DNA from 3 places in the Spiroplasma syrphidicola EA-1 genome. Region 1 is predicted to be linked to each of the others. Evidence: riboswitches for the same ligand, from Rfam matches in the RefSeq annotation. Region 1 holds a riboswitch; each other region holds the start of a gene.
What was found. A riboswitch is a leader RNA that binds a small molecule or an ion and turns the genes downstream of it on or off. The one in region 1 is predicted to bind cobalamin.
Positions count from the first base shown of each region.

Region 1 (6,419 bases):
TTTGACACTTTTATTATTTACTTTGATTTTTTTATTACGAAATAATTTATAAATAACTGACAAACTTGTTGTTGGCAACATTTTTTTTAAAAAATTAAATAGTGTTTGACCAGCATCATTGCTTTTTACAGTTACTTCCAGAATTTGACTACTCATATCGCTCCTACTAAATTTACTTTAATTTTACTAAGTTATTAAACAAAAAGAAAGAAAAATTTAAGAAATAACTATTAACTTAAATTTTTCTGATGTTGTTTTATTTTTTTTGGTTGTTTTGCTTTCTCAGCAGGTGGATTATCACCAACAAAAATTTCTTTACCGTTAAAAATCATAATCGCACTTGCTAAACATAAAATTGGTCCAACTAATCAAATTCAGGTGAAAAACATTAAACTCATCATTAATAATCCCGCGGCAATTCGAGCCAGTTGGCGACCTCGCAAGATGTAAACATAACAAACAATCATTGCCACAAACATAATTACAGAAATGGTAAAGAATCCAACTAACGTTAATTTATTACTAAAGCTTAAATGTAAATACTCAAATTCTTCTAAATTGCCAAAAATCATTAACGCACAGATAACCATGTTTGCCACAGTAATGGCAATAGCAATAGCCCCGCCAATTATGGCTGAACGAGCTGGTTGATAACAGCGTTTATTACATTTTTGTTTTGGTAGCGGATTTTCTGGTTTATGATAACGATTATAAAGTAAGTTGTTAATTCAAATATAAAAATATTGTAATAGGATTGCTATCGTAAAAATAACAACAAGTGAAATCACTAGTAATTCTTCTCCAAATTCTTTCGTATAATCTAAAAAGCCATAAGGAAATCATGAAATAGGATCTTTACCATCTCATTGTCGTAGTGTTCCCCGAATAATTGTGAAAGTAAAATACAATAACATATAAAGCATGATTAGTCATAAATATAAATAATGATGTTTTAAACCATCATAGTTTTCATCCCCTGCCGTTAAAACATAACTAGTAATCATTGCAACTGGCATTACTAAATGTAAAATAACTGTTGCAATTCATCGTCATAAATCATACTGATTTGGTTCTGACGCTTGACTAAAAATACCAGTTCAAAAAACGAGCATTGTAATTGTAATATAGGTTGTAACTGCCAAACGAATAATATAATGTGGTTTAGTATTTTTAAATTTATTTTCAAATAAATAAATTAAGAAATAAAAAGCAACTAAATAATTTGTTTGGGTTGTAAAATAAGCAAAATAAACCGAAGCACGATCGCCATAACCTAAATTAGCAAATTTTGGCATTGGATGAAAAATTGCTCAATAACAGTCAAAGATTAAAAACAACACTAAGCAAATTAACGAAACTAATCGTAGATAAAAGTGGGTCTTGGGATTTCAAGTAAACACTCGCTAATTCCTCCTAAAATATTTTCTAAATTAATGATCAGGGCTAATTTTACCTGCTTCAAGCGCTGCTTGAATAGTAAAATTTTTATTATGCCCTGGTAAAACATGTCATTGTGGTTCTAAATTTGTCATTTTAACTAGTTCTTTAACAAAATATTGATCATTACATAATTTTCCCGTATAACCTGGAGCATTATAATCTGGTAATAAACTAAATCCTGATGTTACTAAATTTAATTTTTTAATTCGGAATAACTGTGTTCCTTTTGTGTGACCAGGAACACTAAATACTTCAACTTCATAACCAATATCATTTGTTATTGTATTACCATCTAATAATTCTAAATTAACAAGCGGAGAATTAATTACTGGCCCAATAATATCACCGGTAATATCATCAACACGTTTCTGAGCTAATAATTTTTCGTCCTTACGTTGTAAATAAATTTTAATATCAGGATATTTTGCTAAAACAAAATCTAAGCCATCAAAATGATCAATATGACCATGGCTAATAAATAATGCTTTTAAACTAATATTACGTTCTGTTAAATAGTCAACAGCTTCTTTTGCTGCATTAGAAGCATCAATCATAATTGCTTCATTACTATCATTAATAATTAAATAAACATTTTGGTTATCATATGTTTGATCAATAAAATTTTTCATTTTTGCCATTTTTTTGTTTTTCCCTTCTATTATTCGCTAAACTCATCTACTAAATATGAGCTATCTTCTAAATACATTACAAAATCATCCATAATTTCCATATAAGTGCTAATACTTTCAAAACTATTTTCATTTGTTAACTCTTGATAATATAAATAAAGGCGTTCTACAAAGGTAATTCCCAATTCTTTGTTTAAAAAGATATATCCAAATCAACGACCAACTCCAGCACAAGCTCCAGCTAAAATTCAAGAGATAAAACTTAAGACATGAGGATTATCTAAATTTTCATGATAAAACTGTGGGCGAATAAAACCCGCCTTAATAATTTCTGTTAATAAATTTAATAATAAATTAATATAATCTGTTGCTTCCCCTTGCGAATCACTATCTTCTTCAACAGCATTACTTACTTTTGTAAAACTATTCATAACAGCTTTATATAGTGCTTTAAAAGATACAACATCTTCTAACTTTACCCCTGGAAAAAAACTGTCTTCATGTTTAAAACCTACTTTTGTTCCTCAAACAGCCGAAGTATAAATACTATCAAAAACCTCAATACTTGGACGATATCATTTAAAACGCAATGATACTTTCGGTTCAGTTATCCCTTGTTCTTGTAATTGCTCACTTGTTAATTTTAAAATTTTTTGATAATTAATTTTAACATCTTTTTTTGCTAAAACTTTTACGATATATGTTTTTTCCATCAATAAAAACCCCTTTTTATGTTGCCTATAGTTTTAATATATTTAGATATAAATATCTATTCTATATGATTATAGCACTATTTTTGCGTGATTAATAAAATCTAAGTCTAATTTTAAAATTCAAAATACTTTTCTAGTGCTTCGGCAACCCCATCCTCATCATTTGATAAACAAGTCGTATTAGCATGCTGTTTAATATGGTTCCCAGCATTAGCCATTGCGACACCAACCCCGGCTCATTTTAACATTTCAACATCATTTTGTTCGTTGCCAAAAGCCATTACTTCACTTGGTTTAATGTTACTTAACTGACATAACTGTTTTAATCCTCACGCCTTATTTGTTCCTTTTTTTGTAATCTCAACAATTGCATGGTCTATTTTTACTTCATGAGAAATTTCTAACCGGTCTTGTCAATTGCTAACAATTGTGGCAATTGTTGCAATTGACCCAGCCATAAATAATTTACCAATTTTTAAATTAGTTTCTCCCTTATATTTATTTAAGACAACTTCCTGAGAAGATTTTGACTTAAAATTTGCAAAATAATGGGCTGTTACGCCATCATTAAAATTCTGACAATAAATTTGTAAAAAATTAAAAGTTGATTGTTGATTTTCAAACATAATAATTGTTGAAATTCCTAATTCTTGTGCCTCTGTGCATAATTGTCCGATAAAATTACTTGGTAAATGATCTTCATATAGTACTTCACCATTAAAGTTATTCCCAACTACAGCCCCATTTAAGCCAATTGAATAATCATTTTCATCTTTTAGGCCCACTTTTTCGACTAAATGATTAATTTGATAAAGTGGTCGCCCCGAGGCAATCACTAATTTAATTCCTAATTGATTTAACTTTTGAAAAGTATTAACAGTTCGCGAAGATAATAATCCTTGCGAATTCAATGATGTTCCATCTAAATCAACAGCAACAAGTTTAATTTTTTTATTCATATTTTATACTCCTTTGTAAAAACTATTTATTATTGCTTTTATTATAACCAAAATTGGACAAGAAAAATATTGAAAATTAATTTTCTAGAAATTTTAAAAGTCAGTTATAATTAATTATAAGAAAGCATTCGCTTTCAAATTGTTTTATTAGTTAATAGTCCTCGACTATTTTAAAGGGAATTGAGTTAAAAGCTCAAGCTGCCCCAGCATCTGTAAGGATGATGAACATTGCATAAACTCACTGAGATTATTCTTGGGAAGAGGCAATAAGTAAAGTGATTCTAAGCCAGAAGACCTACTAATAAAAGAAATAAAAAGTAAATATCCCTGGGGGTGTGATATTTATGAGCAACGTTAAGATTTTATTGTAATAATGTCTTTTTTTAACTCATAAATAAAAACAAAGAACCCTTATTTTATTGGTTCTTTTTTATTTTTTTAGCCTAAGAATTAGGAAAGGAGAACTTTATGAAAAATTTTTCATGAAAAAAATATTTGATGTTTCTAAGTCTAGCAATTGTAATTCTTGGAGCCATTATTTTAAATATCATTTATATTCCAAAATATTATGATCAACTCCATAAAAATAACAGTGTAACTTATAAAAATGTTGAAATTCGGGCAACTGATAAAAATGGTGTTGAGTATTTAAATAAAACCCTAATTTTCAATAATGTTACAACATTAGCTGATGTCATTGAAAAAGACACCAAAGATTTTGATTATTCAGTAACACCTGGAATTGGGATTTTTGTTATCCGCATTGGTAACATTAAAACTGATATTAATAAAGAATATTTTGATCTTCGTAGTGGAGATAGCGATGATAAAGACGCGCAAAACATTAATCCAATTTGTAAAGGGGAAAATAATAGTTGCGAAAAAGGAGCAACAGATGTTATTTTAGAAGATATTAATGTCTTTCGTTTTGTTTTAACAGCTGTTAAAACAAATGGTTAAGCAAATGAAAAAAGATATTTTTTGAACAAATTCAATTAAATTAACAATGAAAATTACCATAATTGCCGTTTTTAGTGCTCTTGGCTTAGCCTTAAAAGCAGCGTTTGCTTTTTTACCAAATATTGAATTTGTGACCTTTATTTTAATGTTTAGTATTTTTTTCTTTAGCATTGAAATTGGTTTTGGAATTGTGAATGTCTATTGTACTTTAAATATGGTAACCTTTGGAATTGCCGATTGAAGTTTAATGTATTTTGTTATTTTTAATTTATATGCCGTAATTATTCTTTGATTAAAACCGTTAATTAGTAAGTGATGATGAACAATGATTATTATGAACGGCTTATTTGGTTATTTATTTGGTAGCCTTTATGCCATCCAAACGGCTCTGTTATTTAATAGTACCAGTGTTGGTTTAGCCTATTGAATTAATGGTTTAGTCTTTGACGCTATTCATGGGACCGGAAATATTATTGTTACCGCGCTGCTATTTGCTCCAGTGTATAAATTAATGGAACAACTAGTACAAAAATGACCCTTTATTTTTAATAACCGTTTTATTATTAATAGTGAAATAAATCTTTGCCAAAAAAATAAATTATCAAAAAAAGAATTAACCTTAAGTTAATTCTTTTTTTGTTTTATAATAAATGACCCATTTTATCTTTTTTGGCTTGAAAATATTTTTCGTTAGTTTCATTTTTACCAACAATTAAAGGGGTTCTTGCTGTAACATTAATGCCATTCGCAATTAGCTGTTCAATTTTATCAGGGTTATTGGTTAATAAATTAACTTCCTTTATTCCTAGTAATGCTAAAGCTACACTAGCACTATCATAATGTCTTAAATCAGGAGCAAAACCTAATTGTTCATTTGCTTGCACAGTATCATAACCTTCATCTTGGAGATTATAAGCTTTCAGTTTATTAACCAAACCAATTCCCCGCCCTTCTTGGGGCAAATATAAGACAACCCCCGTACTAGCATTAATTGCTTCTAAAGCGTTTGCTAATTGTTCACCACAATCACACCGTAATGATCCTAATACATCCCCAGTAAAACACTCTGAATGTAATCGAACCAAAACTGGTTGATTTAAATTAAGTGGTTCTTTAATAATTGCTTTAATTATTTCGCGGCCATTTTGATCGCTAAATAATCTTAAGGCAAAATTTCCATATTTTGTTGGCAACTTTGCGCTGACAACATTTGTTAAGCTGTTTTCGCCCATAAATATCATTCCTTACAATTAGTTCATTGTTATATTTAATAATTTTTCGGTTATTTTATAAACCACATTTTAACTGGACATTACAGTTATTACATGTAACACATCCTCCAGCATCAATCATTGTTCCTTCTTTACAAATTGGACAAACATCACCAACCTCAGCCCCAATTTTACGGTCTTGGTTAATTCCACGCATTTTTCCAACAGTATGTAATTTTTCATCATCTTGTTGACCACTACGGTTATCAACTTCAACTCCTAATTGATCAAAGTTTAATTGTTCTAATGCTGGATGTTGTTCATCAGTTGTTAATGATAAGACTTGGGCATCACGAGAACCATCAACATAAACAGTTCCTCCTTTTGCCCCTCCTTTGTATAAACGAGTATAAATTTTTTCAACATCTTTAACTGAGTAACCACGAGGGGCATTAACAGTTTTTGAAATTGATGAATCAACTCAACGTTGAATAATACATTGTGTAT
Region 1 is NC_021284.1:785,761-792,179, forward strand. It holds gene SSYRP_RS03640 (RluA family pseudouridine synthase) at 1-156, opposite strand, end outside; gene SSYRP_RS03645 (Pr6Pr family membrane protein) at 231-1,400, opposite strand; gene SSYRP_RS03650 (MBL fold metallo-hydrolase) at 1,431-2,078, opposite strand; gene SSYRP_RS03655 (hypothetical protein) at 2,099-2,782, opposite strand; gene SSYRP_RS03660 (Cof-type HAD-IIB family hydrolase) at 2,896-3,741, opposite strand; cobalamin riboswitch at 3,873-4,058, shown strand; gene SSYRP_RS03665 (hypothetical protein) at 4,210-4,701, shown strand; gene SSYRP_RS03670 (hypothetical protein) at 4,706-5,329, shown strand; gene ribA (GTP cyclohydrolase II) at 5,343-5,933, opposite strand; gene SSYRP_RS03680 (vitamin B12-dependent ribonucleotide reductase) at 5,989-6,419, opposite strand, start outside.

Region 2 (6,419 bases), 310 kb from region 1:
CTTTTCGACTAAATCAAGTCAATCTTGTTGGGTTGGAATTTTAATATCGTATTGTTTAAATAAATTAATTATTTTTTCGGTTTGTGGTGTTCATTTTTTTTCATCACAAGCAGTATACTTTTCAAAATAACTACCATCAGCAAACTTTGAATTTTCAAAGTTAGCAAAAGATCCATATTTTTTAGCTAATTGATTGGAAGCTTTAAAAGCATAATAAGCTATCGTATAGAAAAAGATATTGGTAAAGTCTACTGCTTCAGGGGAATGATAGAACAAATGATTAGTTGCCAAAAAACCGTGTAAGTTCATTGCACCTAAACCAACGGCATGGTTTTTTTTATTCCCTTGGGCAATTGATGGGGCGGAAGATAAATCACTTTTTCGCGAAACATGATCAAGGGCTTCAATAGCTAATTGAACTGTCTCTGCAAACTCTGATCCACTTTCCATCATCTTGGCGATGTTTAAACTGCCAAGATTACAACAAATATCATCCCCTATTTTTTGAAAACTTAAATCAGAATTATATTCACTAGCAGTACTTACCTGCGCGATTTCACTGCAAAGATTACTCATTACAATTCGGCCGGGATGAGCATTGCGATTATTAACAGTATCATCAAATAATAAATATGGATAACCACTCTCAAAGTGTAGTTCCGCAATCATTTGAAATAATTTACGGGGATTAATAAATGTTTTTTTAATGTTTGGATTATTTAATAAATTATAATATTCTTTTGTAATTGAAATATCACTCATTGGTTTATGATATTCTCTTTCAATATCATAGGGGCTAAACAAAGCCATTTGTTCATTTTTTTTAGCTAATTCAAAAGTAATATCCGGAATGATTACACCAAGCGATAAAGATTTAATGCGAATTTTTTCATCAGCATTTTCTCTTTTCGTATCTAAAAATAAGATAATATCAGGATGGTGAGCATTTAAATAAACTGCTCCCGCTCCTTGGCGTTGCCCTAATTGGTTAGCATATGAAAAACAATCCTCTAAAATTTTCATCACTGGAATTACACCAGTTGCTTGGTTAACAATGTTTTTAATTGGGGCGCCAAACTCTCTTAGGTTAGTTAAACATAACGCTACTCCTCCCCCTTTTTTGGAAAGCTGCAGCGATGAAGTAACAGCACGAGCAATTGATTCCATATTGTCTTCAATCCGTAATAAATAACAAGAAATATATTCACCACGTTGTTGTTTACCGGCATTCAAAAAAGTTGGAGTTGCTGGTTGAAAACGACCAAGCATTATTTGTTTTAATATTTTTTTAGCAGTTTCAATATTGCCATTGCCAAAAAATAGAGCATTCATAATAACTCTTTCTTCATAACTCTCTAAGTATTCTTTGCTATCAAAACTTTTTAAAGCATAAAAGTTATAAAATTTTAAGGCTCCCATTAAACTTGGAAAACGATGATTAAAGCTTTGTGCTAATTTTGTTAATTCTTCAATTGCAGTAATCGAATACTGATTAATTAAATCCTTATCATAATAGTTATTATCTACAAGATAATTAATTCGTTGAGTTACAGTCTCAAAGATTTTACTGTTAGGAATAATTACATTTTTTAAATATGACTCTGCTGCTAACTGATCAAATTTAAAATTATCTTTCCCTTTTTCAAAAAGTTTTGTTCTGGCATTTAAGGTAATGTATTCTTCATTAATGTCTTTATCATTTAATTTAAATTTCTTTGTCATACTTCTCCCCTTCTTGTCATAATTTTTTTAAAATGTTTTGTACTGTTTGTACATCAGTTTTTGTTCCTAATAATTCAAATTGATAAAGTAAAGGTACTTTAAGTTTATTAGAAATAATCGGTCCCGCAATTGCATAAGTATCACCAAAGTTTGTATTGCCTGATGAGATAACCCCACAGCAATATTGGCGATTCTCTTTAGTATTTAAAAAATTAATTACTTGCTTTGGTACAGCACCTGTACAATCATTTCCCCCAGCCGCATAAGTTGGAACAATTAAAATATAGTCTTTGTTAACTAGCAAAGGTGTTGTTAAGTCAATTGGAATCCGACTATTATTTATTTTTAATTTTTCAACAAAGCGATGGGTATTATTTGATGTCGATGAAAAATAAACAACATAAGGTTCCCCTTGCGGTTGTTTTATTTTTAAATTATTTTTCATCTTAAAATTCTCAGTCTTCATCAGCGGTTTCTTCCGTAAAACCCATAATGTATGAAGAACCATTTCCAGAAAAGAAGTCATGATTTTCATCAGCACGAGCTGACAGTTGCGTAAAAATTTCTGGCGCAATCCGAGTTTCTTCTGAGGTAAAGGGTGATTCATAACCTAAGTTTTGTAAGAACTTCCCAGCATTATAACGACTAAAACAAATGGCATCCTCAACTAATCCAAATCCTTCATAAAGTTCTGTTAAATATTTTTCTTCTAAAGCCAAAATTTCAAATAATAATTTGAAAACAAAATCTTGCATTTCTTTTTGTTCACTAGTAGATAGTTTAGCAATCTTTTTTTGATACTTATAACCACTATAATAATTATGAATTACCTTATCGCGTAAAATTAAGCGAATAATATCAGAAGTATTACTTAATTTTCCTCGCGCTGATAAAAAGAATGGTAAGTAAAAACCACCATATAATAAAAATCCGGGCATTAAGGCGGCCGCTACTTTTGACTTTAAAGGGTCATCCCCTAAATAGTATGGAATCAAAATGCGAGCTCGTTCTTGGAGACTTTCAGTATTAATAACTCATTCATGAGCCTCATTAATTTGTTCACTTGAACATAAAGTTGAAAAAATTGTCCCATATGATCGTGCATGAACAGCTACCATAAAAGCAAAATTTGTATAAATGACTTGTTCATGATCAGTTAAGGAATTAGCAATTTGGGCCGGGTCCCCAACCGTTGCTTGAATTGTATCTAATAGGGTTAAACCGGTAAAGGTGCGAGTAATTAATTGTTGCCATTCTGTAGTTAAACTATGTCATGATGTTAAATCATTTGAAACTGGAATTTTTTCTGGTAATCAAAAGTTTTGGGTTACTCGTGTTCATACTTCTAAATCTTTCTCATCATTAATAACATTTCAATTAACTGACCGCATTTTACCGTGCATCCCATTTTGAAAATATTCAAAAGGAGAAACTGATTCATCATAATATATCTTTTTCTTTGCCATAAGATCTCCTTTCTAACTTTTTATTAAATTGTCTACAACTAAAAAAGCAACCGCTAAAATTAGGGATGCTGAAAATTTTTGGAAATTATCTATTGATATTATTAAAACTAAAAAATAATTTAAATAATAATTTAAATAACTCTGTAATTCATTCCCCAGGAATAACATAATTCTAATGAAATAAATGACCGGTTTCCTGGCTTAGTTTCTTTTTACTAGCTACCCTTCTCAAAGATTCCTTCAATGGTTATTGTAACTTTCATCCACATCACAGTTGCTGGGACAGCAAGAGATTTTAACTCTTTTCCCGAACATCAATTATTTCTTTACTTATTTAGTTGTATATTTATGATACTATAATATTTAAAAATTGCAAAATAAAATTCCATTTTAATAAAATGGAATTTTTGAAAAAAACCTTAAATTTTTCCTTCAGCTTTAAATTTTTTGGTTAATTTGGTCAGCATTTCTTGGGTCATTTTATCTAAATCAAATTGTGGGCTAAAATCTCATTCCGCTTTGGCACAACTATCATCAATGCTATTTGGCCATGATTCGGCAATTGCTTGACGAACAGGGTCAACTTTATAAGTCATTTCAAAATTAGGAATGTATTTTTTAATTGACGCCGCAACTTCTTCGGGAGCAAATGACATTGCTGTAATATTAAATGAATTACGATGAATTAGTCTTTCTGGGTCAGCGTTCATCAACTTAACTACGGCTTCAATTGCATCATCCATATACATCATATCCATTTTTGTTCCTTGCGCAATATAACACTCATATTTTCCTGTTAATATCGCCTGATAATAAATATCAACAGCATAATCAGTTGTTCCTCCTCCTGGTTCTACTTTATAAGAAATTAGACCAGGAAATCTTACCGAACGTGAATCAACCCCATATTTTAGATAATAGTAATTTTCTAATAATTCTCCAGCTACTTTTGTTACACCATACATTGTTGTTGGATGCATTACAGTATCTTGGGGAGTATTATCGGGGTTAGCATCAGGACCATAGGCGGCAATTGATGAAGGAGCAAAGAATTTTAACTTTAACTCTTTTGCTACTTCCAGGGCATTCATCAATCCTGTCATATTTAAATCTCAAGCAAATTTTGGGTTTTTTTCAGCCGTAGCTGATAATAAAGCTGCTAAATGAACAATTGTATCAACTTGATATTTTTGTGCTAATTCCTTAAGCTTGTCATAATCTTTAACATCTAACTTCTCAAAGATACCTTCCTCACAAATTGGATTGTTTTCAAGCTGTCTTACATCGGTGGCAATAACATTGTTTAATCCTAAATCATTTCTTAAACGAGCAACAAGTTCAGAACCAATTTGACCTAATGCTCCAGTGATTAAAACTTTTTTCATTATTTGTTTTCCTCCTTATTTGTTTTTAATTTTTGATATTCACTTGTAATAATTTGATAAACCTGATCTAATTCGTCTTTTGTATGTAAAGCAGAAATCATTAATCTAATCCGAGCTTTTCCTTTTTGAACAGTAGGATAGATAATTGGGGATACTAAAATATTATGTTCAAATAACACTTTTGTTAAATCCGTTGCTATTGCTTCTTCATAAACCATAAATGGTGTAATTGGCGTTTTAGTTGTTCCAATTGAATAACCATCGGCAATAAATTTATTTTGGAGATATCTTGTATTATCTCAAAGCGCGTGAATGCGATGATTACTTTTTTCTAATTCATCTAAGATTTTAATACCCGCATAACAAAAACTGGCTGGTAAAGATGAAGAAAATAAAAATACTCTTGATCGTTGTTTTAAGTATTCAATTAAGCTCGCTTTGCCACAAATAAAACCTCCCACTAAGCCAAATGCTTTTGATAAAGTTCCGACTTCAATATCAATTTTTCCTTCTAAGCCAAAGTGGGCAATCGTTCCTTCCCCATTGTTTCCTAACACCCCTTCACCATGCGCATCATCTGCGATGGTATAAGCATGATATTTTTTTGCTAAACGATTAATTTCTGGTAAGGGAGCAATATCGCCATCCATTGAAAAGACAGCATCGCTAATAATAAAAATATTGCCTTTAACTTTATCCGCGTGTTTAACTAAAATCCGTTCTAAGTCTTCCATGTCACAATGTTTATAAACTTCGCGACTTGCTTTTGATAATCTAATCCCATCAATTATGGAAGCATGATTTAATTCATCAGAAATAATTAAATCTTCTTCGGTTGTAATGGTAGGAATTAATCCGGTATTGGCTTGAAAACCACTTTGCACAACGATAGTACTTTCCACTTTTTTAAATTTTGCTAAACGTTGTTCAAATTCTTCATGGATTGAGTAACTACCTGAAATTGTTCGGACAGCTCCAGGACCAACCCCAAATAAATCAATCCCCTCTTTAACAGCATTAACTGTAATAGGATCATTGGCAAAACCTAAATAATTATTCGAACACATATTCAAAAATTGTTGATCATTGATTTTTACCACATCGCTTTGTCCTGTTGCTAAAATTTTAATAACATTATAAACTTTATTTGTTTTTGCTAATTCTAATTCTGCTTCTAATCGTGAATATAAATTCATGATTTTATCACCTCATCTTTCTTAAACACAATTGATAATATTCTAAATATTAGTTTTTTTAGTTCGTTTTACAATTAAGTAATATTCAGTAAGCATTGAAATTGATACATAGAAAATAACGGTAATTGCCAATCATTTTAGGACACTATTAAACATTTGTTCATCCATTCCAGCACCCATTTGTAAGCCGACAAAGACCAGTAAAAAAGCCGCCACGACGCCAAAAATTGATCAAATCATAATGAGATTTGCAGTTAATTGTAAGTATTTTTTACGTTTAATAAAACTATAAGCTGCTGGTAACATACATAATGATGAGCCACAAGCCATAATTGGAAAGACCACTTGTTGATCAAGACCCAAAAAGGATAATGAAGCCATCGCTGGAGCATATAAACCAATCCCAAACGATTGAATCATTCCTAAAAAGAAAAAGACAACTGTGGCAACAATAATTCGTCATGGTTTATCAATTAAGGATGTTTTATCCCCAATATCAGACGTGTTAATTACATTAACTTGGGGATGAGTTAGAATCATTAAGATTGCAACAAAAAAAAGCGTTACCCCCATTACAATTTTGACTATTTTAGGGTCTTTAATTTTTGAAACAAATAATGACCCAACAAATGTTCCAGCGATAACAGCAC
Region 2 is NC_021284.1:479,324-485,742, reverse strand. It holds gene nrdE (class 1b ribonucleoside-diphosphate reductase subunit alpha) at 1-1,722, opposite strand, end outside; gene nrdI (class Ib ribonucleoside-diphosphate reductase assembly flavoprotein NrdI) at 1,706-2,188, opposite strand; gene nrdF (class 1b ribonucleoside-diphosphate reductase subunit beta) at 2,169-3,188, opposite strand; cobalamin riboswitch at 3,358-3,522, opposite strand; gene SSYRP_RS02230 (L-threonine 3-dehydrogenase) at 3,608-4,573, opposite strand; gene SSYRP_RS02225 (aminotransferase class I/II-fold pyridoxal phosphate-dependent enzyme) at 4,573-5,769, opposite strand; gene SSYRP_RS02220 (TSUP family transporter) at 5,812-6,419, opposite strand, start outside.
Region 2: linked by a shared signal. The riboswitch ahead of nrdF (class 1b ribonucleoside-diphosphate reductase subunit beta) and the one ahead of SSYRP_RS03665 (hypothetical protein) in region 1 are both predicted to bind cobalamin.

Region 3 (6,419 bases), 240 kb from region 1:
TAATCTTTTTGGACTGTGATACTGCTTTACGTGAACATCCTGAATTATTTAAAAAATATTTTGGGACATTAGTACCAAATACTGATAATAAATATGCGGCTTTAAATAGTGCTGTTTGATCAGGAGGGTCATTTATTTATGTTCCAAAAGGGGTTAAATTAGATAAACCACTACAAGCTTATTTCCGTATTAATTATGAAAATGGGGGCCAATTTGAGCGAACATTAATTATTGTTGATGATGATGCGGAATTGCATTACATTGAAGGATGTACAGCGCCGGTTTATTCACGAGATTCATTGCATGCAGCGGTTGTTGAAATCTTTGTTGGGAAAAATGCTAAGATGCGTTATACAACTGTCCAAAATTGAAGTGATAATGTTTTAAACTTAGTAACAAAACGTAGTATTGTTGATACAAACGGTCAAATGGAATGAATTGATGGTAACATTGGTTCACGAATTAATATGAAATATCCAAGTATTATTTTGAAAGGTGATCATAGTAAAGGCCAATGTATTTCAATTGCTGTGGCAAAAGAAAATGTTATTCAAGATGCTGGGGCGAAAATGATTCACTTAGGAAAATATACTTCATCAAAAATTATTTCTAAATCAATGACTTTTAATGGGGGAACAGCCAATTATCGTGGCCTTGTCCACATTGGTCCTGCGGCACAGTATTCGAAAGCCCGCGTGGAATGTGATACCTTAATTTTAGATGGAAAATCACATTCTGATACAATTCCCCAAAATAAGGTTTTTAATAATGAATCACAAATTGAACATGAAGCGACAGTAAGTAAAGTTTCAGAAGAACAATTATTTTACTTAAAAAGTCGTGGCTTAGATGAACAACAAGCCTTGGAAATGATTGTAATGGGATTTTTAGAACCATTTACACGCGAATTACCAATGGAATATGCTGTTGAATTAAATCAGTTAATTCGCATGGATATGGAAGGTAGTGTTGGTTAGTGCCAAACGAGAAAAAAACGTTACGCAAAAACAATTTACAAAAGCGACAAAATATTGAACCAGGTTTACATCAACGGAAAACAGCTAAAATTGTTAAAAAAGTTTTAGCGCATCCGCGGGTTAAAACAGCTAAAATAATTGGCGTTTATTATGCGATTAATAATGAAGTACGAACAGTTGATTTAATCAAAGCTTTGTTAGCAAAAGGTAAAATTGTTTGTTTACCCCGAATTAATGACCAAGAATTAACTTTTTTTGCCATTAACAGTCTTGTTAATACTTTAGAACCCCATCGTGTTTATCAAAGCTTACTTGAACCAAAAGAAAGTAATCCTAAAATAAAAGATAAAAATGAGTTAGATGTTATTATTACCCCTGTTGTTAGTTATGATGATGACAATAATCGTTTAGGCTATGGGGGAGGCTTTTATGATCGCTTTTTTGCGGATTACCAGGGTTTTAAAATGGGTTTAGCCTTTTATGAACAAAAACATTCAACGCTATTACCAACAGAACAAAACGATGTCAAATTAGATGAGATTATTGCTGGTTAGAAAAAAAGTATGATATGATAAAAAAGACAATTTAATAAAAATAGTTATGTTAGAACCAGGGAAATAAGTGAAATTCTTATGCTGTCCCAGCAACTGTAATACGGATGAAAGCCATTAGCCACTGAAAGTAATTTTGGGAAGGCGGCAAGTAAAATGATGTTAAGCCAGAAGACCTCTCTAATAATAATTAGCCTATTATATAACTCCTGGGTGTGAGTCATGTAATTATTTTTTTGAATAATTTAATGATATAAAGTTATATAAAGCATTTTGAACAAATGCTTTTTTCTTTGTTAGGTTATTAAATTGATCATTGATAAAAATATGATATTTTAGAAGGGACTTTAAATGAAATTACCATTACTGCGTGTTATTTGTAAATATTGGTTTACTTCGTGGCACACTTATCTTTTATCATTTGTTTTACCCGTTGCCCTATATTTTATTAGTACACGTGTGACAAATATGTTCAATAGTAATGCTAGCTTTTTAGCATTACCTGGGAGCATTCTTTTAGCGGTTGTTATTAATGGCTTGGTTGATTTACCAATTGCTTTTTTTGAGTTTAAGCAAACAACCTTTGCGCGGCAATTACATTTGCTTCAGGCTTCAACAGGGCACTTAATTATTTCCCTCTTGTTTATTAATTTTTGTGTTAGCATAGCAGCCGGAATATGATTAGTGGTAATTGCAATCGTAAGTTACCACCAAGCAATGCATTTGCCATGAATTAATTGATTAACATTAGGTTGAACAGTTATTTTAGCAAGTTTTACTAGTGGTTTAATTGGCATTATGATTGGCTATTTTCATCGTGATTTAAAAATAATTTTAGTATTAGCAATTAGTGTTTTTTTAATCTTAGCTTTTTTAACGGGGATGTTATTTCCGCTAGGTGTTATTCGTAGTGATCAAATCTTAAATTTTTTAGGATATTTTTTCCCGACAACTTTTTTAGCTAATTTAATGAATAGTAGTTTCTTTTGAAATGTGCCAAGTTGAATCTTAGATTCAAATTTATATCCAAACTTAACTTATTTTTCCCAATTACATAATATTTGGTTACCAACCATTATTAGTTTTGCTTGAATCTTAGCTTTTACATCAATTATTTTCTGACAAAATAGCTATCAGGATAAATAAGTAACCAAGGATAATAAGTCATAATTTTTAAAATTAGAAGGAGAGAAAAATGAAAAAACTTTTATTATTAATGTTAAGTACAACAATTACTGTCAGTCCATCGCTATTATTGGTGGCATGTCAAACAAAAGGAGAAGTTAACGATCAACTGCCTCTTCCACAATGATTAGGAAAATTAAAATCATCAGCAACAAATGGGGTGGCAGTTGGTTATAATGGTTATTTACTACCATCAGTTAGTAACCCTTATCAACAAACAAATTGGGTTGATTTAGAAGATAACCATTACTTGTATTTATATTTAGAAAAAGCAACAACTTTATCAGAAGCGGTTCAATATTTTAAATTTAATGATTCAGCTGATTTAGCATTAACAACGAATATTTTAGAACCCATTACTTTCCATCAAACCGGGGATTATTATGGATCTGATTCGTTTTTAACACAAAATACGTGGGTTAATGGCCGTTCAGTTTTTCCAAATCAAAAATGAGCAGATATTAAAAACAGTAAAAATATGAAACAACTAAATGATAAATTCCAAGCTGAATTTAATACTCATGGGACAATTAGTGATGGTCATCCGATTCAACCGGGTTCAGATGGTCAACAATTTGTTTGATGGAATTCTAATAAATGAGAAACGCTTTTAACAACAAAAACCCAAAAAGATATTTATGGGGTTTGAAGTAACACAAGTGACCCGTTAACGGTTGGAATGAATGTTCCCCTTAGTTTAATTGCAGAAGATTCAATTAAGCTACAAGCAACCCCAGAAGAACATGTTTTTGCTTTAACCCTTAATGTTAAAGAGCGTTGAATTGATAATAATTTTAATATTGTTGAATATGATTCACCACACTGGGGATATTCTTTTTCAATTTTAGATGATAGTCAAGAAAAACTTTATTCTTCTAGTCAATTGATTCCATATCGTTCAAAAACTTTCGCAGTAACAGAATTTAATCAGTATTTAAAAGAACGAGATTTTTATTCTTTTAATGACAAAGGATATCAAGATAGCACTAGTTTACAATAGATTGTGCTGTCTTTCACTTTAGGATATAATTAACCAATAAAGGAGAAAACAAAAATGAAGACATTTACTTGACCAAAAATATTGATGTTAATTGGAGCCGCATGAATTATCTTAATTGGAATTTTATCTGCAGCAGGTGTTGCAGTATCATTATCAATTTATGGATGAGGAAACGATAATGTATCAGTACTTTGACCATTATTATTAGTTTTAGGAATTTTATATATTTTAGTTCCTTTCTCAGTTAAGCCAGGAATTTGATCATTTATTTGAGGATCTGTTATCACTGGTTTGGCAGTAATCTTTTTAATTGGTTTTTTTGTTAGTGCTGATTATAAATCAGTGTGAACTTATTTAGGGGCAATTCCTAATTTACTAATTGGGGTTGGAGCTCTGGGATGAGTTTTAATTCGTAAATAAAGAGTTAATAAAAAACAGATGATATTAATCATCTGTTTTTTATTTTGATACAATGAAAGTAATAACAAAGGTGGGATAATAATGGGACAAACAGTAACTTGATATTATTGTAAAATGATAATTAATAATGAAGAATGAATAATAGCTGCGTCTGATAAGGGGTTAATATTTGTTGGCCAAACAGAGCAAGAACTAATTAATTATAAAGATAAGATAAAAAATCAAGAAATAATTTTGAGGGAAAACGGGGATAAATTAGTCCGATATTGTAACCAAATTAAGGAATATTTTCATCACCAGCGAAAAGTATTTACATTACCATTAGATTTAATTGGGACAACCTTTCAACAAGTTGTTTGAAACAGTTTGTTAACAATTCCTTACGGGCAAACAAAATATTATCAAGAAATAGCCGAGATAATTAATCGCCCGCAAGCAACTCGTGCTGTTGGGCAAGCGATTGGGGCAAATCCAGTTTTAATTATTGTTCCTTGTCACCGCGTAATTGGCAAAAATAAGAACTTAACTGGGTTTCGTGGGGGCTTAACCTTAAAAGAACACTTGTTAAAACTTGAACAAGAATAATAATTTAATTAGTTTTAAATTCTTCTGGGGTTTCAGTCCCTTTTAAAATTTTTATAATACTAATTATTCCTAAAATTGGCCCAATTATTGTAAATCAGCTAAAAATTGTTAGGTTAATCATTAACATAGCAATTAAATTTTTAGCTTGTAGAGAACCTTTTTTCGTATATTTAATTGCGGGAATTAAAATTATTAAAATAATAAAACTAATAATCAAAAGAGAAACCCCACCGATAACTAACCAAAGTGGTCATGATGTAGATTTAAATGCTGCTGCAATTGCTCCTATAATTAATGCTGAAAAAATTAAAATACTAGTTAAAGCAAGAGTTATAATAAAAACTATAATAGTACAACTAAGAGCTAATCTAATTCCAACTTTAACTTTATGGTCAAACTTTCATATTAAACGAATATTATTTGGTGGGGATCATTCCGTAATGTGTTTATTTTTATGACGTTTGATGTATAACTTATTATTAAGTCAAATGTAAAAATATTGCATCCCAATCGCAATCGCTAAAATTACTAACAACGCAATTGTTAATAGAAAAAACCATGTGTCAGAATAGATGTCTAAGAAAAAATATGGGAAAAGAATATCACTATCATATTTGAAATGGTGTAGAATAATGCCTTTAATTAAGGATGTTATTAGGAAAAAAAACATGTAAACTAGAATAATTCATAGATTTTTTTTGGCATGGTTTTCTCAAAAATAATATTTTTTACCACAAGTAAAACAAAAAACGGTGATCATAATAATTGGGTTAATTAAGTGTAAAAAAAATGTTCCAACTCAATGTCAACCGTCATATTGATTAAGTTCATTTCCTTTTGAAGCAATTCCCCCTCAAAAAACTAGCATTGTAATTGTAATATAGGTTGTAATTGCTAGTAAGAGTGGGAATTGGGGATATTGTTGTTTTTTTCGCATTTTAATGGCGGCAATGTAGAAAAAGATTGTTACTAAATAATTGGTTTGAATAGTAAAAAAAGAATAGTAGGTTAAAATTCGTAACCCATAATTTAGATTAGCGAATTTTGGCATTGGGTCAAAAAGTGCAAGAAAGAAGTCATATACTAAAAAGGCAGAAACAACTAGCGCAAGGCTCAACATAATCTTAAAGTATATATTATTAACTTTTAACATTTTTCTTCCTCCAATGTTTTAATTGCTTGGGATAAATAAAATTTTAGTGGTACTTTAAGATAGTTTTTCTGCTTGTAATAATTTTATGCCTTAATTCTAGCAAAATTAATCTTGTTAATCAATTTTGCCTTTGCATTTATAAAGATTTTTAGTAATAAAATTACCAAAAAATATCAAAAAAAGAAAAAACTTACTGGTAAAAAACAAAATTAAATTGTAAATTAATTTTTTAATGTACTATAATTACCTTAAATATCACTTGTATTAACCTATTAGCAATATCAAAAATTATTAATTACAAGGGAGCAGATAAAATGATGATAAAACAAATTAGTTTAGTTTTAGAACAAAATATTTTTTTGGGGATCAAGAAGATAAGGGATAAACTAGCAGACTAATGACAATTTTTTATTGATTAATTGCTCTTGTTCTAATCATTTTTGCTTGCTTATCATTAAATATGTTTCCAAAATTTTATGCTAAAACTGCCGAAAAAATTTATTTACGACTAATTGTTTCTCTGCTTGTTGTTATAGTTCAACTTTCTC
Region 3 is NC_021284.1:1,021,871-1,028,289, reverse strand. It holds gene sufB (Fe-S cluster assembly protein SufB) at 1-977, shown strand, start outside; gene SSYRP_RS04850 (5-formyltetrahydrofolate cyclo-ligase) at 977-1,531, shown strand; cobalamin riboswitch at 1,566-1,726, shown strand; gene SSYRP_RS04845 (hypothetical protein) at 1,880-2,674, shown strand; gene SSYRP_RS04840 (hypothetical protein) at 2,724-3,713, shown strand; gene SSYRP_RS04835 (hypothetical protein) at 3,768-4,133, shown strand; gene SSYRP_RS04830 (methylated-DNA--[protein]-cysteine S-methyltransferase) at 4,215-4,718, shown strand; gene SSYRP_RS04825 (hypothetical protein) at 4,723-5,871, opposite strand; gene SSYRP_RS04820 (TMEM164 family acyltransferase) at 6,269-6,419, shown strand, end outside.
Region 3: linked by a shared signal. The riboswitch ahead of SSYRP_RS04845 (hypothetical protein) and the one ahead of SSYRP_RS03665 (hypothetical protein) in region 1 are both predicted to bind cobalamin.